Regions from separate parts of the Vibrio cidicii genome, predicted to be linked through region 2. Evidence: riboswitches for the same ligand, from Rfam matches in the RefSeq annotation. Region 2 holds a riboswitch; each other region holds the start of a gene.
The links. A riboswitch is a leader RNA that binds a small molecule or an ion and turns the genes downstream of it on or off. The one in region 2 is predicted to bind thiamine pyrophosphate.

Region 1 (7,915 bases), on a different replicon from region 2:
AACCTCCAAGTAGACATCGTTTACGGCGTGGACTACCAGGGTATCTAATCCTGTTTGCTCCCCACGCTTTCGCATCTGAGTGTCAGTATCTGTCCAGGGGGCCGCCTTCGCCACCGGTATTCCTTCAGATCTCTACGCATTTCACCGCTACACCTGAAATTCTACCCCCCTCTACAGTACTCTAGTTTGCCAGTTTCAAATGCAATTCCCAGGTTGAGCCCGGGGCTTTCACATCTGACTTAACAAACCACCTGCATGCGCTTTACGCCCAGTAATTCCGATTAACGCTTGCACCCTCCGTATTACCGCGGCTGCTGGCACGGAGTTAGCCGGTGCTTCTTCTGTAGGTAACGTCAAATGATAGCGCTATTAACACTACCACCTTCCTCCCTACTGAAAGTGCTTTACAACCCGAAGGCCTTCTTCACACACGCGGCATGGCTGCATCAGGCTTGCGCCCATTGTGCAATATTCCCCACTGCTGCCTCCCGTAGGAGTCTGGACCGTGTCTCAGTTCCAGTGTGGCTGATCATCCTCTCAGACCAGCTAGGGATCGTCGCCTTGGTGAGCCCTTACCTCACCAACTAGCTAATCCCACCTGGGCATATCCTGACGCGAGAGGCCCGAAGGTCCCCCTCTTTGGCCCGTAGGCATCATGCGGTATTAGCCATCGTTTCCAATGGTTATCCCCCACATCAGGGCAATTTCCCAGGCATTACTCACCCGTCCGCCGCTCGCCACCCGAGAAACAAGTTTCTCTGTGCTGCCGCTCGACTTGCATGTGTTAGGCCTGCCGCCAGCGTTCAATCTGAGCCATGATCAAACTCTTCAATTAAAAGTTTTTTGAAGCTTGCGCTTCGGCTCAATGAATACTGAATAAATTGACTGTGCTCGATACCGAAGTATCAAATTGGTCACTCAGTTCATTGATAAATCTTTTGCGATTATCATCAACGAGTGCCCACACAGATTGATAGGTTTATATTGTTAAAGAGCTTGCTTTTCGAGAAGCTTTTCTCTCAAAGCGGAGGTGCATTCTAGCGAGTTAATTTGAAGAGTCAAACACTTTTTCAAATTTCTTTTCGGAAAACTTTTTCACCTCGCTGATACCGCTGAAGCCTTGTGGCGTCTGCCGTGTCAGTGGATGCGCATTATAGGCAGAGAAATTTTCTTGGCAACCCATTTTTTGCAAAAATCTGCAAAAACCGGTTTAGATGGACAAATTTCACCCAAGCGCTCATTTTACACACGCAGTTGTTAATAATAAGTAGCTATGCTGTAGATTAAAACTGGTTTAACCACATTTCGTCTATCTCCCCTTCCTTGATCGCCGCACTCTGTTTTCGTTCCCAATCCTCTATTTTCTCTAGCTCACGCAATACGCTGTCCAAAGTCAGCGTATTGTTGTCTAACTCAAAAATCTGTTTTTGGCTTTGATAATAGAATTTTAAAATCGTATATGCTTGCAGATCTTCTTGCTCTGCTGCCGACTTTATCTGCTTTAGCTTACGAAAAATGCGATTGTGCAATTGTTTCATTTGCCAAACGTAAACGACCTCTCTGAAGAAAGGATGCCCTTTGACTTGATTGAGTAACGAAACCGACGTCAACAGTCCAAGAAGGACACCGACCAAGTTCCAGTGGAAATTGCCCGTTGACTCTTGTTCGACGACGATCTGGTTACCAAACAATGAAATAAGCAAGCTACCGAATGCCAGTGACGAGAGTGTGAAAAGCACCACAAAGCCAACAATGACAATATTGGCTTTTCTGCGGTAAAGCGGTTTGTTGATAGATTCAATTTTCATCTTTCATTCTAATAAGGCCGTGAGATTAACCCTATGCTGCTTGATTGCATCGGCTAACTCAATAAAGGTTTTGTAATCAAATTCGCACTTTATTCATTTCTTCTTTATAGAGGCTTTTTGTTTTGGCTCGCGCCTCAGTCGAACTTGGGTATATACTCCGCCCATTCATTTTAATGCTCATTCGAGGTTTTCCTTATGCGCTCTTTTGTTTTACGCGCCCGTGCCGCCCCAACTAACAGTAAAGCCTTATTGGAAGGCGTTGGTCAGGAAGCGCACACTGAAATTTTGGCACACACTTTAATGAACACCATGTTTGTCGCCCAATCACATCGCGAAGATGTCACAGTGCATTTAGTGCTAGAAAGTACCCAAGATTATTCTCGAACCATCACGATTCAGTCAAACGATGTCACGAATATCAACGGTTTTAATGAAGCGACTTTAATGAATGTGGTTGCTCGCTCATTAGATGCTGCTCAAGGAATGGCCAAGGAAGAATGCCGTAATGTGGAACCTGGCGTAACGGTGCGAACCATTAGCTTTGAGCGTCTTATCCAAGAGCTTGCGGAAAATCATCAGCTTTATATGTTGGACAAAAAGGGCGAATTTGTTCGCGACATTGCTTTTTCGCCAAATCCCTGCTTTTTGCTCACCGATCACATTCCGATGCCGAAAAAGACTTTCAACAGCTTAAAACGCTTAGGCACACAAAAGATTAGTCTTGGCCCTAAAATGCTGTTTGCTTCCCAGTGTGTCACCTTGATCCAGAATGAGTTAGATCTACGCGATTCATTGTGAGTAACTTGCAGCATGCCTTTTTGCTGCTATGATGTCGCAAATATAGTCGGGGAGCCTTTAGGCTGAGATCGCAAAGCGAGACCCGTTGAACCTGATGCAGTTAATACTGACGTAGGGAACTATATGTGTATTCACCCGCTTGTTGGGTTAAAGACAAATGTTTCCCGCTATCGCACGGCGGCAGATTGTTGAATGCGCAGTTCCTGTACGTCTTGTCATAGGAAGCAAGATGCTACTCTCACAAGACTCTCAATCCCACATCCCGATTGTTCTCACTATCGCTGGCTCAGACAGTGGTGGCGGTGCAGGCATTCAAGCCGATATTAAGACCATCTCCGCCACTGGCGGTTACGCCTGCTCTGTAATTACCGCGATTACCTCGCAAAATACTCAAGGGGTATCCGCCGTTCTGCCCATCCCACTTGAGCATATTGCCTCTCAGTTGGACGCGGTGTTCAGCGATTTAAATGTCCGAGCAGTAAAAATCGGTATGTTGGCAGATGCCGATATCATCAGCCTTGTTGCCAGCAAAATCCGCCAATATCGTCCACCGTTTGTTGTGTTGGATCCTGTAATGGTGTCCACCAGTGGCCATCTGCTCCTTGTGCCGGACGCCATCAACACGCTCAAAGAAAGCTTACTCCCTCTGGCTAGTATCATTACGCCGAACCTTCCCGAATATGCCGCTTTAACCCAACAGCCTCAACCTGAGAACGAAAGCGGTCTAATGCAGACAATCCACGAGTTACGTCTTCTACGCGCTAAAGCCGTATTGCTTAAAGGTGGCCATTTGGATCAGGAACAATACAGTAGCGATCTACTGGTTGAAGGTGATAAAGCTGAGCTGATCCGTTCGTCGCGTCATCCGACACGCAACACGCACGGTACGGGTTGTACCCTCTCTTCCGCGATTGCCTCTTATTTAGCGCAAGGTTACCGGATGCACAAAGCGGTTTTTCTCGCCAAACAGTACATTTCTCAGGCCATTAGTCATGCCGATGAGTTATCCGTCGGTCAAGGAAGAGGGCCCGTGAACCATTTCTTTGCCGGACATATGCACGTGCGCTAACATAAATTTTCACCAAACTGTTAGCTGTCTGCAGAGTGACCAAGCAAATTAACTTTGCCCTGATATTTCTGCAGCTTGCCTTGGCATACAATGCCGCTTTTTATTAACGGCGGAAACTGTTCGTGAACCGTGCACTCAATTTCAAACTGGCTGGGCTTATCACCCTTTTTTGCTACGCTCTTTGCCTTGGCGTTATCACTTGGTTTTGCTATCCAGCCTCTCTCTTTTCTCCAGTCACCCCGTTTGAAGGGCGCCTATTGACACTTTTAACTTACTCCGCGGGCAGTCAGGGCTTTTTCATCACGCTGATCATTCTGTGCATTTGGGCACTCTCAATTCGTAAATTTAGGCAAGGCGTACTACAGAAATTTTTGCAGCTTGGGCTTTTACTCATCATCGGTTTTGCAAGTAAAAGCGGCTTAAAACTGGCAACGGAGAGCCCTCGCCCTTATAGCGAGTTGCTGGCCGCTGAGCAGATCATTGACTCTCCAGCAGATTTTTATCGTCTCGATGCTGCGGAAAAAGCGCAGGCCATTTCAGCCGTATCACAAAATGTTAGCCCATGGCGAAGCCAACATTGGCAAGGCGAAAAGGACTATTCTTTTCCTTCCGGACATACCCTCTTCGCGGCGATTTGCGTGGCTTTTTTTGGGGCGGCCTTTTTATCGGCAAAGCGATACGGCGCGTTAGTGTTGCTACTGGTATGGGCGAGCAGTATTGCCTATAGCCGCTTGTGGTTGGGGATGCATCGACCAGTAGACCTGTTCGGCTCTTGGGCTTTTGTAGCAATCGTATTTACCCTGCTGCCCAAAGAGTTACCTATTGTCAGCCAGTGGATACCACGGTTAGCGAAGTAATGAAGCGCGAAGGCAAAATTGTAACGCCTTCTATTGCTGAAGGCGTTCTGTTCTCAAATATCGTCGTGGGCGGATGAGAAAATGAATGGTGTTCAAAATAAAGTTAAAAAGAAGGTCGTTTGGCAAAAGTAGGACAACCAAACGACCAAAAGCCATTTAAGCTAAGCTGGTTTATACAACCAAAGCATAGAAAGTGTTGTCTGTGAGGACCAACTCACTTAGACGGCGCCATTATAACGTGAGTCATGGGAAAAGAAAGAAATAAAACGTGCCATCCGTTATTTATTGATGAATTTGTGACTACAAATTCGCACTTTTTTATTTTCTGCGGTATTAGGATATGAGCTTCTGTTCAATCAACAAATTGAGCAGGAAATATTGACCACGGCATAGCCAATTGCCATGTACACCACTCTTTCAACCTCTTCTGCGTCACCTTGAATTAAGCGTGTGAGTCGGGTTCGGCCTTTCTCGGTACAAATGATCTCTCCAACGTTTTGGATAAGATTGCGAAACATTCTGTCTTCTCTCACAGCCTTCACCCAAGAGCGATAAAAATCCTCTGGAGAAGAGAACTCCAACGACTGAATCACCAGCTCAACAGCCTTTGGTTTCAGCTCTTCCAGCAGATCTTCTTTTCTTTTGAAGTGACCATTCACCCCGGAGCGGCTGATACCCGTTTTCTCTGCGATATGGGTAAAGGTCAGGTTTTCATAACCTTCCAGCAGGAGGATTTTAAATGAAGTATCGATAATGTTTTGTCGTGTTTGCTGTGCCACCGCACGACTCACTCTTGGCATAACGTCCTCCTACTACTCGGCTGTCTCGCCCAACTAAATATACAAACAACTGCTTACGAAAAATCCGCTATTATTTTTATCAACAATACCTATCACGCACAATAAACATGCGAAATGTATCATTATACGAGCCTAAGTTTTGGAGAAAATATCATAATTTGAACATTCAGCGGTAACAAATTTAAAAGATTCCGTCCTTTATTTTGACAAACGAACAACCAAAATTGCACAAGAGAATAAACAACCTCCCCTGTGCAAAATCCATTTATCCTTAGGCAAACTACAAATCGCGCATCAGGATTTCATATTCCTCTTCCGCCTCTTTGATTAGGCTACGTAACTCCTGAGCATCTTGGTTATTGAGCAAGAGTTGCCAAGGTGACGCTTGATGACAGCAGACAACACTGACACCCTGTGGATTTACCTTGAAAGAGAGATTGTCGAAACTGCTGCTGTGGTGTTGGTACAACTCCAAAACTTCGATTTCGACGATTCCTGTGGGGTTTACTTCAACACAGGCATGTATATTGGGCTTTCCTGAAACGGTGTAATGACGTTGAACGGTAAGCATGATGTCCTCCTGAACCTGCCCATTAACAGACCAAGTTCAGTGTAGGACAGGAAAGTAAGACGCGAGGTTAAACCGATGTGAAGATTGATCTCTGTTAAAGGAAGACGCAATGGTCGCGCGCGCAGTGTTAAGCCTGCATGTTTTGTGCAAGCAGGCTTAGCGCTTTATGTACCGCAATGCCTGCTATATTGCCCAAGAGATTGGCCATTGCGGCAAGAGAACTTAAGCTAATACTTGCTGTGTGATCACTTGAAATACGCCAGCTTCGCGATTACTCGGCGCACGAAAACGTGCAATCTGTTTGATGTGTTCATGGGCGTTTTCCATCGCGTAAGAATAGAAGCTTTCGTTGAGCATCTCCGCATCGTTGAGATAGTCGCCAAAACTCATCGTTTGCTCGAAGCTAAAACCGAGCGTTTGCTGCAAATGTTTAATGGCAGCGCCTTTTGATGCCTGAGCATTCATCACATCAAGCCAAATTTTAGCGCTAACGACCACTTGATGAGTCTCACCGAACAAGGCTTTCATCCTTGGGTTGACCAAAGCTTCTGCGCCACCAAAATGGCAGATCGCCACCTTAATGAAGTCATCTTCCACCGCCAAGAGATCGGTCACGTAGGCGCAGCGGTGGTAATATTTGGCAAACTCCTCCAACGCTTGTGCGTCTTGCGTTTCGATGTACGCCGATTGCTTACCACACAACACAATATGCGCACCTTCTATCGAGCGAGCGGCGGTGACAATAGCGTCTATCTGCTCCTTGGCGATGGTGCAACTATAGAGTTCTTCCCCTTTGTGCATCACTAAAGTGCCGTTCTCTGCAATAAAAAGCATACGTTCTTTGACGGGCTCAAAGGTTTTGATCAAGCTGTAGTATTGACGCCCAGACGCTGCAGCAAACAGAATGCCTCTGGCTTGCAGTTGTTCAAACATCGGGAAAAACGCTGGGTTAAGTTGGCTGTTTTCGTCCAACAAAGTACCGTCCATATCGGCAGCAATAAATTTAAGTTCGGATAACGACATACAGAAATTACCTAAAAATAGCAAAGCAAAGTGGGCCCAATCTGAGCAGAAAAAGTCTCGCTTGTACAGCGATAAGGGTTGACGATCGGCACTTTGCTTAACGTGCCGACAGCATTACTTAAAAAGTGGCAGTAGCGCCTTGAACGCGGGATGTTTGGCGTCCTCCATCAATTCAAACAGGCACATTTCCAGCCCCGTCAAGCCAACACCGCTGGCGCAGAGCTTTTTCAGTGCCAGCTCTTTGTTGGCCGCATCACGCGAGGAGACACAATCACTGACCACCTGAGGCTCATAACCCATTCGTTTCAGATCCATGGCCGTTTGGTAAACACAAATGTGCGTTTCAATGCCACAGAGAAGCCATTGTTCAACCTGACATGCGCGGATAGCTTCTGCAACAGACTCGGTACGGCACCCAGAAAAGGTGTGTTTGTGAAACGGAACAAATCCCGTCAGTGCATGCGCGATCGGCTCGGCTGTCTGACCTAAATTCTCGGGGATCTGTTCAAGCCAGATGATGGGCAGATCCAACGCTTTCGCTCCTTCAATCAGCTTGACGATATTAGCGATCATCTGCTCACTGCCATCCACCATTTGCGCCAGCTTTCCTTGGACATCAACAACGATGAGTCCGGTGTTGTTAATCTCTAACATCTGCTTTTCCTTTTTGGCTGGATAATCAACCTCTTTAATATAGTCTTATTCTGCTGCCCAGACATTACGAATATCTGGCCATCCCCAATTGGTGAGCGCAACATCTTGTAATACGCCATGGAAACGCAACGTCTGTAAGTGGTGGAACAGCGGCGAAATCCAATACTCATTGATCAATGCCGAAGCAATCGGTTCAAGCTTGTCGAGATAATCAACTAGGGGCACTTCAGCGCGCAGGGCGATCAGTTGTTGATCCAGCCATTCACTTGCCATCTCACCAATACAGGCATGCAAGATGGGATTGCTGAAGAGATTGCAAAAGGCGGAAGCATGGC
Region 2 (7,915 bases):
GGAGTGAAGCTGAGTGATTTCACCGGCACAGTTAAGGTGTCAAAACCCTCAGGCAGTTTTACGTCGGTGACCGGATACATCCAGTTGCCCGTTGGCATCGCCGCTTGGAATTCGTCACTTAGAATAAAACGCATAAACTCATCGGCCAGTTGCTGTTTTTGGCTGCTTTTCACTTTTGCCGCCACTTCCACTTGCATGTAGTGCCCTTCAGAAAAGCCCGCCGCCGCGTATTTCGCGTCCTTTTCCGCAATCAGGTGATAGGCCGGAGAAGTGGTATACGACAGCACCATATCGGACTCGCCCTTGAGGAACATAGAGTAAGCTTCCGACCAGCCCTTAGTAACCGTCACGGTCTTTTTCGCCAGTTGCTGCCAAGCTTCGACAGCGCTATCGCCGTAAACGGATTTGATCCACAGCAGCAAACCTTGCCCTGGAGTTGAGGTGCGCGGATCTTGATAGATCACTTTGAGATCGCGGCGCTGCTCCACCAACTCTTTTAAGCTCTTCGGCGGGTTAGCCAGCGTCTCTTTGTTGTAGATAAAAGCAAAGTAGCCGTAATCGTAAGGGACAAACGTCGTATCAGACCAACCCTTTGGCAGCGTAACTGCACGGGTATCAACCTGATGTTCTGCCAGCAAACCCGTTGCTTTGGCTTCAGCCATCAAGTTGTTGTCCAGCCCGAGCACCACATCCGCTTTGCTGTTCTTGCCTTCAAGACGCAGACGGTTAAGGATCGACACGCCATCATCCAGCGCAACAAAGTTGACGTCACAGCCACATTTCGCTTCGAACGCTTTTTCGATCGTCGGGCCCGGGCCCCAATCGGCGGCAAAAGAGTCGTAAGTGTAAACAGTGAGGGTGTTATCGGCAGCCAAAGCGGGGGCAGAAGTGACCATCGCTAGGGCAATCAGGTTAAGAGTGGTTTTCACGGCTCGCTCTCCATTTGCGTTCATGACATGAGTGGAGCGGCACAGGTTTGAAGTCGGTTTTAATCTTCCATTGCGAATTAAATTCCTGACTCAATTCCTACGCCAGCATTATCTGGTTCAGGTATACGGGTCCCAGGCGATGGCCTGATCTCAGCTTCTGCGACAAAAATGCGCAGATGAGCTCCCCGATGAGTGAGGCGGATTGTAATGCGAAACGTTCGCTTTGGCTATACGTGCTCGTCACGCGAGCGGTTATCGTACCCCCAGCGCGGCACTAAGCCTTGCTCGACCCCAAGATGGTCAAGAATGCGTGCGACCATAAAGTCGACCAGATCTTCAATACGTTGTGGTTGATGGTAAAACCCCGGCGCTGCGGGCATGATGGTCACACCAAGCTGCGATAACTTGTGCATGTTTTCCAGATGCAAAGTGGAAAACGGCGTTTCGCGCACCACGAGGATCAATTGACCACGCTCTTTTAGCACCACATCAGCGGCGCGCTCAATTAAATTGTCCGACATGCCGTGTGCTATCGCCGCAACACTGCCCGCAGAGCAAGGGCACACCACCATCTGCTTTGGCGCGGCGGAGCCGGAAGCAACGGGCGAGAACCAATCGTCCTTACCGCACACCACCAGCTTCTCGGCCGAGCAGCCCAGATAGTTCACCAGCGCGCTTTGTGCAGCTTGTGGATTGGCGGGCAACTTCAGCCCCTGCTCAGTAGCTAGCACCACGCGCGCGGCGGAAGAAATCAGCAGGTAGACCTGATAATCCGCCGCAAGCAGGCATTCAAGCAGGCGTAAACCATACGGCGCACCAGATGCGCCCGTAAACGCCAGTGTGATTGTTTTTTGTTTTTCAGTCATCGTCATTTCAATTGGCATGATTTCAGTTGGCACGATTTAAGTTGGCATAGTTATGGGCCGAGTCAGTCAGACGCCTTGTCCAGTGCCGCCAGCAACTTGCCATGAATGCCGTCAAAACCGCCGTTACTCATCACCAAGATTTGCACCCCAGATTTGGCACGGCTGGCAATTTGCGCAACAAACTCATCCATATTGTCACTGGTAAACGCAGGCTGTTGACATTGTGCCGCCACGGCCTCGACCGACCAATCCAAACCCGGCGGTTGAAATAAAAACACCTCATCAGCATGGGCTAACGCAGCAGCAAGCGTCTCTTTATGCACCCCACGTTTCATTGTTGCAGAGCGCGGCTCCAAAACCGCAAAGATCGGTTTGTCGCCCACCTTATTACGTAAACCACCGAGAGTCAGTTCAATCGCGGTGGGATGATGCGCGAAATCATCATACACAGCCACCCCGTTCACTTCGCCTTTCAGCTCTAAACGGCGCTTGGTATTGATAAATTGGCCGAGGGCCTGACAGGCAATATCGGGCGTCACACCGACATGGCGCGCCGCCGCAATCGCCATCAGCGCATTGTCGACGTTATGATCGCCCACTAAGTCCCAGTTCACTTCGCCCACGCATTCACCTTGGAAGAAGACCGCAAAGTGCGAACCATCTTTGACTCGCTTTTCTGCTTGCCACTGGCCATCTGCGCCAGAAAACTCCTGCTCGCTCCAGCAGCCACGTTGCAAAACGTCTGCCAAAGCCGCATCTTGCTGTGGAGCGAGAATGCGCCCGTTGCCAGGAACCGTGCGCACCAGATGGTGGAATTGCCGCTTGATCGCTTCCAGATCATCAAAGATATCCGCATGATCGAACTCAAGATTATTCATAATCAAGGTGCGTGGATGGTAGTGAACGAACTTAGAACGTTTATCGAAAAAAGCACTGTCATATTCATCGGCTTCCACAACAAAAAACATGCTTTCTCCCAAACGCGCCGAGACACCGAAGTTGCCGAGCACACCACCGACCAAAAATCCCGGCTGATAGCCGCATGCGTCTAAAATCCACGCCAGCATGCTTGAAGTGGTGGTCTTGCCATGCGTGCCTGACACCGCCAACACCCAGCGATCGTGCAGTAAGAACTCCTGCAACCACTGCGGCCCAGAGGTATAACGCAAATTATGGTTAAGTACGTATTCAACACACGGATTGCCACGGCTCATGGCATTGCCAATCACCACAAGATCAGGAGCAGGGTTCAACTGAGAAGGGTCAAAACCCTCTATAATTTCAATACCTTGAGATTCTAAAAGCGTACTCATTGGTGGGTAAACGTTGGCGTCCGACCCCGTCACCTTATGGCCTAACTGCCGGGCCAAAATCGCGGCGCCGCCCATAAAAGTGCCACAGATCCCTAAGATATGAATATGCATGTTGCTCATCCTGCTCTATGAAATTTTTGTCCCTCCCATTATCGCGATAACGCTCGGAAAAGCGAGGGCGATCATCTGGCTTCTGCTCGGCGGCGCAAAATTCCGCCACTTTGTTGCGCTTTTTTTGTGCAACATCGCCACAAGCTCCCGCCTAAGTTGATGTAATTTCTTCGCTAATAGTCGACAAGCAAATTGAGATCTCGGTCGGTTAGTTCATTACCATTAATAAGATCTAAACCTTACACTTATCGCGAGCGCAAACGATAACATCCATAAGAGATGCTCGCTCACTACCCCCGATTAATTCAGAGAAGTTTAAGGAAATAACATGTCTGGAATGCGCACCCTTGGCGAGTTCATTGTTGAGAAACAAGCGGACTTCCCCCACGCTAGCGGTGATCTGTCATCTCTTTTGTCGTCCATTCGACTGGCGGCGAAAATCGTCAACCGTGAAATCAACAAAGCGGGTCTGGTTGATATCACCGGTTCTGTCGGTACGGAAAACGTGCAGGGCGAAGCTCAACAAAAGCTCGACGTTTACGCCAATGAGAAATTCAAATCTGCGTTAGAAGCTCGCGACCAAGTGTGTGGTGTCGCCAGCGAAGAAGAAGATGAAGCGGTCGCGTTTAACAAAGAGTTAAACAAGAATGCCAAATACGTTGTGTTGATGGATCCGCTGGACGGCTCATCGAACATCGACGTCAACGTCTCCGTCGGCACCATCTTCTCGATTTATCGTCGCGTGTCGCCAATTGGCACACCACCGACACAAGAAGATTTCCTTCAACCCGGCCACAAGCAAGTGGCAGCGGGCTATGTGATTTACGGCTCATCCACCATGTTGGTGTACACCACAGGTAATGGCGTTAACGGTTTTACTTACGACCCATCGCTTGGCACGTTCTGTCTATCGCATGAAAACATGATGATCCCGCAAGATGGCAAGATTTACTCCATCAACGAAGGCAACTACATTCGTTTCCCAATGGGCGTCAAAAAATACATCAAGTACTGCCAAGAGAATGTGCCTGAAGATGGTCGCCCGTATACGTCACGCTATATTGGCTCGCTGGTGGCGGATTTTCACCGCAATCTGCTTAAAGGCGGCATCTATCTCTACCCGAGCACACAGAGCCACCCGAACGGTAAGCTACGTCTGCTGTATGAATGCAATCCAATGGCCTTTCTGATTGAGCAAGCTGGCGGCCTTGCCTCTGACGGGGTGAACCGTATTCTCGATCTCAAGCCGACTGAACTGCATCAGCGTGTGCCGTTTTTCGTCGGTTCAACCAATATGGTGAAGAAAGTCGAGGAGTTCCTCGAACTGCATCGTGACGAAGCCTAAAACCTTCTCGCAAAGCGCCTGCAACCGCAGGCGCTTTTTTGTTAGATGCGATGAAAAACGCCTTTCTCACTGGTTTACATCCTGAGTGATTTGCGGCTAAATTGGGGCCATTCAGCCCAAAAATAACAGAAAAGGAAAAGTCATGAGCTTAAACAACGTACCTGCGGGTAAGTCGCTACCAGATGATCTGTATGTCGTCATTGAGATCCCAGCCAACGCTGACCCAATCAAATACGAAGTCGATAAAGAGTCTGGCGCGGTTTTTGTTGATCGCTTTATGTCGGCACCAATGTTCTACCCATGTAACTATGGCTACGTAAACCACACGCTCTCGTTAGACGGTGACCCAGTTGACGTGCTCGTCCCAACCCCTTACCCACTGATGCCGGGTTCTGTGATTCGTTGCCGCCCAGTTGGCGTGTTGAAAATGACCGACGAATCGGGTGAAGATGCAAAAGTGGTCGCGGTACCGCACTCTAAGTTGTCCAAAGAGTATGACCACATCCAAGATGTTGGCGATCTACCTGAGTTGCTCAAAGCGCAAATCACCCACTTCTTCGAGCGCTACAAAGAGCTGGAAACGGGTAAATGGGTGAAAGTGGATGGCTGGGAAGATGTCGAGTCGGCTCGCAAAGAGATCCTAGAGTCTTACCAACGCGCGCAAAAGTAATCCAGCGCTCGTTGTCCAGAGCAAAAGAGCCAGACAAGTCTGGCTCTTTTTCGCTTAAACCCGCTGGCACCAGTCTCCGGATGCGATCTCGTTGACCAGCTTACTGCTGTCTTGATAGAGATAAATCCATGCGGTGCCAAACGGTGTTTCAATGGTTTCTCGACGATACTCCACAGGCACGTCTTCCAGCTTATCGAGCGCCTGTAAAGTATGATCGTCAATCAGATACACCTCACCACTGATGGCCGTGTTGCCATCACTTACCGCAGGATACTCTCCCAGATCATACAATTTATAATCCAGCCCGCTTTGACAACTGCCCAAACACTGACTTTGCGCTAGATAGTGGTGGTTTGCTTCCCCTTTGCGAAGGGTTCCATAAACAAAGACCAAATGCTGCATACGCTCTCCCTGCTTCTGTGGTGCATGCTCTTGGGATGAGAAATAGCATGCACGAGCGTTTTAATCAAATTCAAACTGGTAGATCAAATCCACCGCACTTTCGATTCCTGACACCCCTTCGAGGTAGAGATCTTTCATCAAACGGTAGCGCACAGTGAACTCACCCAACGGCTTGAAAATGCCCACGCCATACTTCACTTGTAAACCGGGCATGATGTAGCCACTGACCGTCACTTGAGACTCATCGCCCGCACCTGTGGTATCCAGTTGCAGATCTTGCACACCAAACGCCGCGCCAATCTCGCCCACTACTTTGCCACTTTTGGCTAAGCTCAACCCAATCAACGCGGTGGTCATGGCATTGCCCCCACCCGATTCGGCGTCAATATTTTGCCCGCGCAGCAGATAAGAGAGCGCGTTAGCCTGAGGAAGCGCAGGTTCAGAGAAAATGGTAATGATCGGTTCGCTGGCCGGTCCGGTCACTTTCACTCCCGCAATCACGTCATCTTGGGTATTGTTCGGGTTACGAATCGCTTTGATTGCTACATAGGGCTGATCCACCGGGCCATTCATCAGCACCTTGCCTTCTTGGATCTGCAAATCCTGCCCGAAAGAGCGATAGGTGCCGTTGACAATGTTCACTTCACCCAAAATAAACGGCCCTTTGTCTTTTTGCGTCACATTCAAGCGCCCTTGCAAACCGCCCTCTAAGCCGAAAGCGCTCAGCTTAAAGTCATCCCCAATACGAATATTGATGTCAGTTTCGATATTGATGGGCATCGGCGCGCTACTTTCTACTGGTTGCAACTCGGCGTTAACCAGCACCTGATCTTTGGAGATGCTCACGGCACTTGGTGGCAACTCTTCGACCACAATCCGCCCCCAGGGCAGAGCAAGATCCCCAGAGATTTTCGCCAGCCCAGGCTTAGCCTCGATGGTCATGTCCGGCACCAGTTTAATATGGACCATCGGCGGCATGTTCACTTGCAGCTCATCGGCAAACACGCGCAACTTGCTATGCCAGTTGGCTAGATCCTGCCAGTTGGCCGTACCGTCCACTTTTAGCTCACCATCCGGTGTGACAATGCCAGCACTGAGCGCAGCATCATAGCCATTGAGCTGCACCTCAACTCGCCCTTGCTGCACATCCACCGGGCTGATATCGCCATGCACTTGGATCTCATCCACCAGCACTTGACCAAACACTTGCGGATGATATGCCGAACCGCGGATCGCCAACTGAGAAGAGATCAGCGCTTGCAGAGAACTGTATTCGCCAATTAATGGGGCGAGAAAATCGAGATTGAATTGCCCAAGCGCTAAGGTGCCATCCAACTGCGGCTCTTTGGCCTGCACATTGTCGACCTTCAGTTGACCACTCACATCGCCGTTGTCGCGAATGTTGAACTGCCAATCGGCGCGAAGTGCATCGTCTTGCAACTCGGCGTTAAGCATCACGCTGTCCCAACCTATGGTCAGCGTTTCGTCTAGGCTCTGTTCCAGTTCTCCTGCTGGCATCGTCAGCGCCACTTTGACATGCGGCGCGCGTTTCGCCGCCCAATTAGCCCAAAGCGTCGCGTCCAATTGTCCGCGTAGTTTGCTCTCTTGGGGCAAGAACATGCCGATTTGCGCAAAATCGAACTGGCTTATGGCGATTTCCGCTTCGCCTTGCTCGCCAACGCGGATGTCATGGGTCAGACACACACTCGACTGCTGTTGCTGCCAGCAGTGCGCGCTCACATCAAACTGCTGCGTATCCAGATTAGCGGCGAGCTTGGCGGCATTGGCAAGAATCCAAGTCCCCTGCTCGCTGCTGGCTTGCATTCGTTGCAGCGCCCCAGACCAGACCATCTCTTTGTCGCGACTCAATTGGCCATCGATAGCGAGGCTGGTGGAGAAAAGTGTCGAGAGCACATCGAGCGTCAACTGATGTTGCTGCTCACTGCCAGTGAGGCTGAGATCAACCGAATCCAGCTGCTTTTCTTCATAGCGCAGCGCGCGCGCCTGCAAACGCAAATCCGCTTGTGCCGTCGGCAGCGGCGTCAGCGTTCCACGCAGCGAAAGCTGCTCAATACTCGCTTGTTGCTGCCATTTCAGCGCCTGGGCCTGCAGTGCCAAACGCACATCGGGCTGGCGCAATTCGCCCCGCAACGCAATGTCGCCTTGTAGGCGCCCAGCAACATCCGGCAAGGTTTTGCTCAAATCGGGGAAATGAACCTGCACGTCCATCAACCAATGTTTATCCAGCTTGCCTTTGGCGGTAATTCCGTTAGGGCCAT
Region 3 (7,915 bases), 320 kb from region 2:
GTCGCCAGACGCATTGCCCGGTAGCTAAGTTCGGAATCGATAACCGCTGAAAGCATCTAAGCGGGAAGCGAGCCCTGAGATGAGTCTTCCCTGATACTTTAAGTATCCTAAAGGGTTGTTCGAGACTAGAACGTTGATAGGCAGGGTGTGTAAGCGCTGTGAGGCGTTGAGCTAACCTGTACTAATTGCCCGTGAGGCTTAACCATACAACACCCAAAGGGTTTTGGTGGACTCAAAGCAAGAACAAATTTGAATGTGTTAAAAAGAACTGAAACAGCTTTCCGAATTATTCTCTAGAAATAGAGAGAAAGAATTTGCTTGGCGACCATAGCGTTTTGGACCCACCTGATTCCATCCCGAACTCAGAAGTGAAACGAAACAGCGTCGATGGTAGTGTGGGGCTTCCCCATGTGAGAGTAGAACATCGCCAGGCTTTGAACATCCGTTTATTTGAAGCGCTGACAAGGTAAGACTTAAAATAGACACCGTGTGGAGCGGTAGTTCAGTTGGTTAGAATACCGGCCTGTCACGCCGGGGGTCGCGGGTTCGAGTCCCGTCCGCTCCGCCACTTATTCAGAAACCCAGTCTTCGGACTGGGTTTTGTCGTTTTCAGCGTGATGAATTTTTCTTTCAAGGGAATGCATCTTGCTCATGTCATACCAATCTGGAAAATTAACTTTCAGGTCTATCCATCTTCTCGAGCACATCTGTCTGACTCTGGCCGAACATTCCAAAAAACTATTCCAAGCCCTACATACTTTGGAGACAATGTCTTCGTAATCCGCAAAAGATGGATTGGCGAGATAGTGTTGTCTTAACCCACTCCACACTTGTTCTATCGGGTTGAGCTCTGGTGAATAAGGTGGGAGCTTGATGATACTGACATTATCAAATGGCTCAGCAATGTCATTGGTATGCCAACCCGCGCCAATCATAATGACCACTGCGTGACGACCTTTTTCGGTCACCGCGGAGATCTGCTTCAGATGCTCAACCATAATGTTCTTGTTAACCCAAGGAACGACCATTGCCTCGTCAATACCTCTAGCGGGACAGACAGAACCAAACAGATACGCATATTCAAATTGTTGTTGCTTCACGGCTCTGGGACGTGTTCCTTTCTCTGCCCATAACCGTGTTGTTGTGTTTTGTTGCCCAAATTTGGCTTCATCTTGAAACCAGACATCAACATGCTCTAAAGCGATATGTCCTGGGATGTTCAGGATCGTTTCAATTTTGAATTTTCTTAAAATCGTCTTGGATTTGCTGGGATTGTCTAGGATGCCTGGAGCGAAGAGAAGCCCATGTGGTCGAGCTGGTAATCGATAGAATCCGGGTGGTAGTGCTGGCCAAATTCTTTCACGATATAAGCGTGGATATCGGCTCCAGTCAGTCGTCCGCCTTGTGTATCATTGGCTTTATTTTTTATGTATTGGCTCAATTGCGCTCTTTGCTCAGAAGTTAAGAAGGGTAGTCGTCCCGTTCTTGGCTTTTCCTTCAGCCCTTCTAACCCTTCTTCAAGAAAAGTGTGAACCCACTTATTAACACTGGTTCGGCTTACCATAAGAAACTTGGCGATTTGGGTGCGAGAGTGTCCATCTTTGAAATGAGCGAGGGCCAGCAGTCTCATTTTCATCTGAATAGATTTCTGCTGGCTTGCGAGCTTTTTAAAGTCGATATTATTGAGACTGTCCATAGCGAATGAGTTTTATCGTTGAATGGCTTCAAGTAGACCATGTTTTTCTTAGATTGGTATTAGATAGCGCAAAGTGACACCTGTAACCTTTTCTTTTTACATCGCATCAAACATAGATATCGCTGGAAACGGAAGTTTTAAACTCGCTATTTTTACTGTGGTGGTTACAATATCGTCGTTTTAAGATTGTGAGGTCATTATGGGGCAGCTAGCTATATTGGGGTTTATCGCTTTAGGAGGGGCTTTTGGTGCCTGCTCTCGCTATCTAGTGTCTGAGCTCTGTGTTTTATTATTTGGGCGCGGTTTTCCTTATGGAACCTTGACCGTAAACGTTGTCGGATCATTTGTCATGGGGCTTTTGATCGCGGCATTCGAAAGCGAACTACTCGCTACTGAACCTTGGCGGCAAGTTATTGGTTTAGGCTTTCTTGGTGCCCTGACGACCTTTTCAACCTTCTCCATGGACAATGTGCTACTGATGCAGCAAGGTGCTTTTCTTAAGATGGGGCTGAATATTCTGCTCAATGTGACGCTAAGTATTGGCGCTGCATGGTTTGGATTTCAGCTCTTAAAGCAGTGATGTTCAAATCTAATTTTCCAACAAATTTTTTACAGGTCAGCTTGGTTTAACCAAGTCGATTGCTTATAATCGCTTCACTTGTCGGAGTGCCATAAGGCTGAGACCGTTTATTCGGGATCCGTTGAACCTGATCAGGTTAATACCTGCGAAGGGAACAAGAGAAGATTTTAGTAGCTAAATTCTACTAGTGTCTTATCAAAGTTCGAATTTTGCGCGCAGAGCCATCTGCAATTTGTGTAAGTTCGATCCCTCTTGTCGCATTTTTCCGCCAAGCATTTTCATCCGTCACCTTTTTATCTTGCATAACAAGAAAGGAAAAATGCTATGTCGAATCGCAAGCAAGCGAGACTGGAAGCCAAACAGTTCATTGATACTCTTTCAGTACAAGCGTACCCCAATTCCAACAAAATTTATGTCGAAGGTTCTCGGCCTGATATTCGAGTGCCAATGCGCGAAATATCTCTGGCGGATAGCCTCATCGGTGGTTCAAAAGAGGCTCCTATTTTGGCGCCCAATGAGCCGATTAGAGTCTACGATACGTCTGGCGTTTATACCGATCCACAGCACACTATTGACCTCTATAACGGCTTGCCCAAGCTAAGAGAGGGCTGGATTGCTGAACGTGCTGACACTGAAGTTCTCGATGAAGTGAGTTCGGTCTACACCAAACAGCGTTTAGATGATGAGACGTTAGACGAGTTACGTTACGGCAATTTACCGCGTATTCGTCGCGCTAAAACGGGCCATTGTGTTACGCAATTGCATTACGCACGTAAGGGCATTATCACGCCCGAAATGGAATTCATTGCGCTGCGTGAAAATATGGGCAGGGCACAGTATCGTGATGAGGTATTAACTCAGCAGCATCCTGGGCAAAGTTTTGGTGCCAATCTACCCAAAGAAATTAGCGCAGAATTTGTCCGCCGAGAAGTGGCAGAAGGACGTGCGATTATCCCTTCCAATATCAATCACCCTGAATCTGAGCCAATGATCATTGGTCGTAACTTCTTGGTCAAAGTGAACGCTAACATTGGCAACTCTTCAGTCACATCTTCAATTGAAGAAGAAGTGGAAAAGCTAGTTTGGGCTACGCGCTGGGGTGGCGATACCGTCATGGATCTCTCTACAGGGCGTAACATTCACGAAACTCGCGAGTGGATCCTGCGTAATAGCCCGGTGCCAATTGGTACTGTCCCTATGTATCAAGCTTTAGAGAAGGTAAATGGTATTGCGGAAAACCTTAACTGGAAAGTTATGCGCGATACACTGATTGAACAGGCTGAGCAAGGCGTTGACTACTTCACTATCCATGCAGGCCTACTGCTACGTTATATTCCGATGACGGCGAAGCGTGTGACCGGCATTGTCTCTCGTGGCGGATCCATCATTGCCAAATGGTGTCTGGCACACCATCAAGAGAGTTTTTTGTATACCCATTTCCGGGAAATTTGCGAGATTTGTGCGAAGTATGATGTGGCGCTTTCTTTGGGTGATGGGCTTCGTCCCGGCTCCGTTGCGGATGCGAACGATGAAGCGCAGTTTGCTGAGTTAAGAACGCTGGGAGAACTCACTAAAATTGCTTGGGAATACGACGTTCAGGTGATTATCGAAGGCCCCGGGCATGTTCCGATGCACATGATAAAAGAGAACATGGACGAACAGCTTAAGCATTGTCATGAAGCGCCATTTTACACCCTTGGCCCGTTAACCACGGATATTGCCCCTGGTTATGACCACATTACTTCTGGGATTGGTGCGGCCATGATTGGCTGGTATGGCTGTGCCATGCTTTGCTACGTAACACCAAAGGAACACCTAGGGCTGCCCAATAAGGACGATGTGAAAACGGGGCTAATTACCTACAAGCTGGCCGCGCATGCTGCCGACTTAGCTAAAGGGCATCCGGGAGCTCAAGTGCGTGACAACGCGCTATCAAAAGCCCGTTTTGAGTTCCGCTGGCAAGACCAATTCAATCTGTCGCTCGATCCGGATACCGCCCGGGCTTATCACGATGAAACGCTACCACAAGAATCGGGCAAGGTTGCCCATTTCTGCTCTATGTGTGGACCCAAATTCTGCTCGATGAAAATCTCTCAAGAAGTTCGTGAGTACGCCAAGGATTTACAAACGGCTGATGGCGAAGAAATTGAAATTAAGCTGATTGACGATCCACTGGAAGGAATGCGACAAAAATCGGCAGAGTTTAAAGCTTCTGGTTCAGAGCTCTATCACCCTGCTACCATGGCCAGTGTGGAGGAGTAACCATGAAACTGCTGATCCCATCCGATATCATCGAAGTGACCGGAGATATTCAGCAGTGTTTGCTTTTGGCAGAACAGCAAGGCTTTGCCATTGAGCATATCGAGTTGGGTGTTAGCCCAACTCGGACATTGCAACTGATTTCTAACCAAGACCATTTCGCTGTTGCCACCGATCTGTTGGATAAAGACCCAATTCAAACCACAGAGTATGACTGCTGTTTGTGCTATTTGTCGTCAGCGTCAATAGAATCTCTGACGATGGATTCGCGTAAAGTCTTTATTCATCTCACTGACTCCAATGGCGACAAGTACGATATTTGGACGAATCCTCTCAATCACCAACGTCAAGCGCTGAGAAACACAGATAGCAGACTGCTTTCCCGAGCTGCTATGTGTCGTCATTTAGCGTGGTTTATCACCTTATCCGCACTGAGTTTTCCACTAGAAGATAGCCTCACTTTAGCAAGAGCGATGTTGAATGTTTCACGTGAAACATGGGCATTTGAGTACTCCGCTTTTCCCACACCCGTCCTAGAGCACAAGGATTTTGATATTCGCCTTGAATGGCTGTTGGCCAGTTTTAACAAGGTTTTTCCCAAGCTGGAACCACATAGCCTTGGATTGTATCCGGTAGTGGACAGTGTTGAATGGATAGAACAGCTTTTGCCACTGGGGATCAAAACAATACAGCTGAGAATAAAACAACCAGAACGAGTCGATTTAGAAGCACAGATCATTCGTGCGATCGAGCTGGGACGTGAGTATAACGCACAGGTGTTTATTAATGACTATTGGCAGCTTGCTATCAAACATGGCGCCTTTGGTGTGCACTTAGGCCAAGAGGATTTGCAAGCATCCAATCTTACCCAGTTGGCAGGCGTCGGGATTGCTCTTGGGCTTTCAACACATGGTTATTACGAATTACTGCGTATCGTGCAACTCGCGCCAAGCTATATCGCGCTCGGTCATATTTTTCCGACCACCACCAAACAGATGCCGTCTCAGCCACAAGGCCTGACTCGTTTAGCGCTCTATCAGAAACTGATAGATACCATTCCTTATGGCGAGCAAAAGGGAATACCTACCGTTGCTATCGGTGGTATTGATCTTGGCAATGCAAGCCAAGTTTGGCAAACCGGTGTTTCATCGCTCGCTGTGGTGAGGGCAATCACGCAAGCCAATGATGTCCAAACGGCGATTGGCGACTTTAGAGAGGTTATGGTGAGCAATTCGGAACAGCGCAGTTGTGCTACATCCTTACATTATGATCATCTGCATAAGGAGTGTCGTCATGTTGAACAGTGATCTATTCCTTCGCTATCAACGGCAAGTTGCATTAGAGGAAGTCGGTGAATCTGGACAGCAGCGTCTTATCGAAGCTTCGGTTTTGCTAATTGGATGCGGTGGTCTGGGGTGCGCGGCTGCACTCTACCTAGCAGGCGCTGGGGTTGGTCGTTTGGTTCTCGTGGATGATGATACTGTTGAGGTGAGCAACTTACAGCGCCAAGTGGCTTATCGCAGTGGCGATATTGCCAGCCGTAAATCGCAGGCTTTGCGCAACCAGCTCAACCAGCTTAATCCCGAGGTTCATATTCGAGCACTAAATCAGCGTATCAGCGCTACACAATTGAGTATGGAAGTGATGATGGCCGATGTTGTGTTGGACTGTACCGACAATTTCCCCAGTCGCCAAGCCATTAACCTTGCTTGTTTACAGCAGCGTAAGCCGCTGATAACGGCTGCGGCGATTGGCTGGCTTGGGCAGTTTAGCGTGTTTGACTACACAGCTGGCGATAGCGCGACCGCCTGTTATCACTGCGTCTATCCTTTTGATGACGCTGAGCAGAGTCAGCGTTGTAGTGATCTTGGTGTGATGGGACCTGTGGTCGGTATTCTTGGCAACTACCAAGCATTGGCAGCAATACAAAAGCTCGCAACCGGGCGTTTTCATCTAGCGCGCAATCAACTGCATTTGTTTGATGGCTTAACCATGACATGGCAGACAGTGAATGCCGTTCGCGACGCTCACTGTGCTCATTGTAGCAATATGGCTTAAAGGGGAAGAGTAATGGAATCGATAGCGATTGTGTTTAACGGTATGCCGCAGAAAATCGCAACTGGTAAGACACTGCAACAGATGATAAACGAGCTCTCTTTGACAAGTCATGGCAGTGTGTTTGCGGTGAATAACCAAGTCGTACCGCGAAGTGAATGGCAAACGCGAGTGTTGTGTGAGGGAGATAGTATCTCGCTGTTTCAAGCGATTGCGGGAGGGTAGCGCTATGTTGAAGATCGCAGATAAAGAATTTAGCTCAAGACTATTTACTGGAACGGGGAAATTTGCCAACAGCCAGTTAATGGCCAAAGCGCTAACCGCTAGCGGTTCTCAGCTTGCAACCATGGCTCTGAAAAGGGTGGACATTACAGACCGTCATGATGACATTCTTTCTCCCTTGGTCGCGGCGGGTATTCATTTGTTGCCCAATACGTCTGGGGCGAAGAACGCTCAAGATGCAATATTTGCGGCTCACTTGGCTCGGGAGGCGCTCGGTACTCACTGGCTGAAACTGGAAATTCACCCCGACCCCAAGTACTTGATGCCCGATCCGATTGAGACATTGTTGGCAGCGGAACAACTGGTAAAAGATGGCTTTATCGTGTTGCCGTATTGTCATGCCGATCCGGTTCTTTGCAAGCGACTTGAAGAGGTAGGATGCGCCGCAGTGATGCCTTTGGGCGCGCCAATCGGTTCAAACAAGGGACTGGTTTCGGCAGATTTCTTACAGATCATTATCGACCAAGCCAAGGTTCCTGTGGTGGTGGATGCTGGGATTGGTGCTCCTTCACATGCGGTTCGCGCGATGGAGTTGGGGGCCGATGCCGTTCTTGTCAACACGGCGATAGCCACAGCGAGTGATCCTGTCGCGATGGCCCGTGCCTTTAAGTTAGCCGTTGAAGCGGGCCGTGCGGCTTACCACGCTGGCTTAGCCGGACAAGTTTCGCATGCCATCGCTTCAAGTCCACTGACTTCATTCTTGGATTGTTGAGGAAACACACATGAGTTTTGTTGAGTGTTTTAATCAGCTAAATTGGGATGATGTGTCTTTGTCTATTCGGGCAAAAACGGCAAAAGAGGTGGAACTGGCACTGAGTAAAGAAAAGTTGGATCTCGAAGACTTCAAGGCACTGATATCGCCCGTTGCCGAAAACTATTTGGAAGCGATGGCGCAACGTTCCTACGCTCTTACGCGAAAGCGGTTTGGCAATACGGTCTCACTTTATATCCCACTCTATCTCTCAAACTTGTGTGCCAATGCGTGCACCTACTGCGGTTTTTCGATGGAAAACCGCATTAAGCGCCGCACGCTTAACCAAGTT

Region 1: linked by a shared signal. The riboswitch ahead of thiD (bifunctional hydroxymethylpyrimidine kinase/phosphomethylpyrimidine kinase) and the one ahead of thiB (thiamine ABC transporter substrate binding subunit) in region 2 are both predicted to bind thiamine pyrophosphate.
Region 3: linked by a shared signal. The riboswitch ahead of thiC (phosphomethylpyrimidine synthase ThiC) and the one ahead of thiB (thiamine ABC transporter substrate binding subunit) in region 2 are both predicted to bind thiamine pyrophosphate.

Annotation. Positions count from the first base shown of each region.
Region 1 is NZ_CP035922.1:458,003-465,917, reverse strand. It holds rRNA gene EWA64_RS17615 (16S ribosomal RNA) at 1-835, opposite strand, end outside; gene EWA64_RS17610 (DUF3087 family protein) at 1,284-1,808, opposite strand; gene trmY (tRNA (pseudouridine(54)-N(1))-methyltransferase TrmY) at 2,004-2,606, shown strand; TPP riboswitch at 2,644-2,741, shown strand; gene thiD (bifunctional hydroxymethylpyrimidine kinase/phosphomethylpyrimidine kinase) at 2,836-3,675, shown strand; gene EWA64_RS17595 (phosphatase PAP2 family protein) at 3,798-4,532, shown strand; gene EWA64_RS17590 (TetR/AcrR family transcriptional regulator) at 4,889-5,332, opposite strand; gene EWA64_RS17585 (hypothetical protein) at 5,613-5,903, opposite strand; gene EWA64_RS17580 (Cof-type HAD-IIB family hydrolase) at 6,126-6,926, opposite strand; gene EWA64_RS17575 (isochorismatase family protein) at 7,041-7,580, opposite strand; gene EWA64_RS17570 (SgrR family transcriptional regulator) at 7,626-7,915, opposite strand, start outside.
Region 2 is NZ_CP035921.1:2,061,899-2,069,813, reverse strand. It holds gene thiB (thiamine ABC transporter substrate binding subunit) at 1-929, opposite strand, end outside; TPP riboswitch at 1,007-1,127, opposite strand; gene EWA64_RS10575 (flavin prenyltransferase UbiX) at 1,157-1,795, opposite strand; gene mpl (UDP-N-acetylmuramate:L-alanyl-gamma-D-glutamyl-meso-diaminopimelate ligase) at 1,858-3,219, opposite strand; gene fbp (class 1 fructose-bisphosphatase) at 3,548-4,564, shown strand; gene ppa (inorganic diphosphatase) at 4,707-5,234, shown strand; gene EWA64_RS10555 (gamma-glutamylcyclotransferase family protein) at 5,289-5,636, opposite strand; gene tamB (autotransporter assembly complex protein TamB) at 5,697-7,915, opposite strand, start outside.
Region 3 is NZ_CP035921.1:1,737,554-1,745,468, forward strand. It holds rRNA gene EWA64_RS08910 (23S ribosomal RNA) at 1-206, shown strand, start outside; rRNA gene rrf (5S ribosomal RNA) at 318-433, shown strand; tRNA gene EWA64_RS08920 (tRNA-Asp) at 492-568, shown strand; partial or broken gene EWA64_RS08925 (IS630 family transposase) at 681-1,696, opposite strand; gene crcB (fluoride efflux transporter CrcB) at 1,896-2,276, shown strand; TPP riboswitch at 2,349-2,447, shown strand; gene thiC (phosphomethylpyrimidine synthase ThiC) at 2,601-4,538, shown strand; gene EWA64_RS08940 (thiamine phosphate synthase) at 4,541-5,842, shown strand; gene EWA64_RS08945 (HesA/MoeB/ThiF family protein) at 5,829-6,593, shown strand; gene thiS (sulfur carrier protein ThiS) at 6,606-6,815, shown strand; gene EWA64_RS08955 (thiazole synthase) at 6,820-7,584, shown strand; gene thiH (2-iminoacetate synthase ThiH) at 7,595-7,915, shown strand, end outside.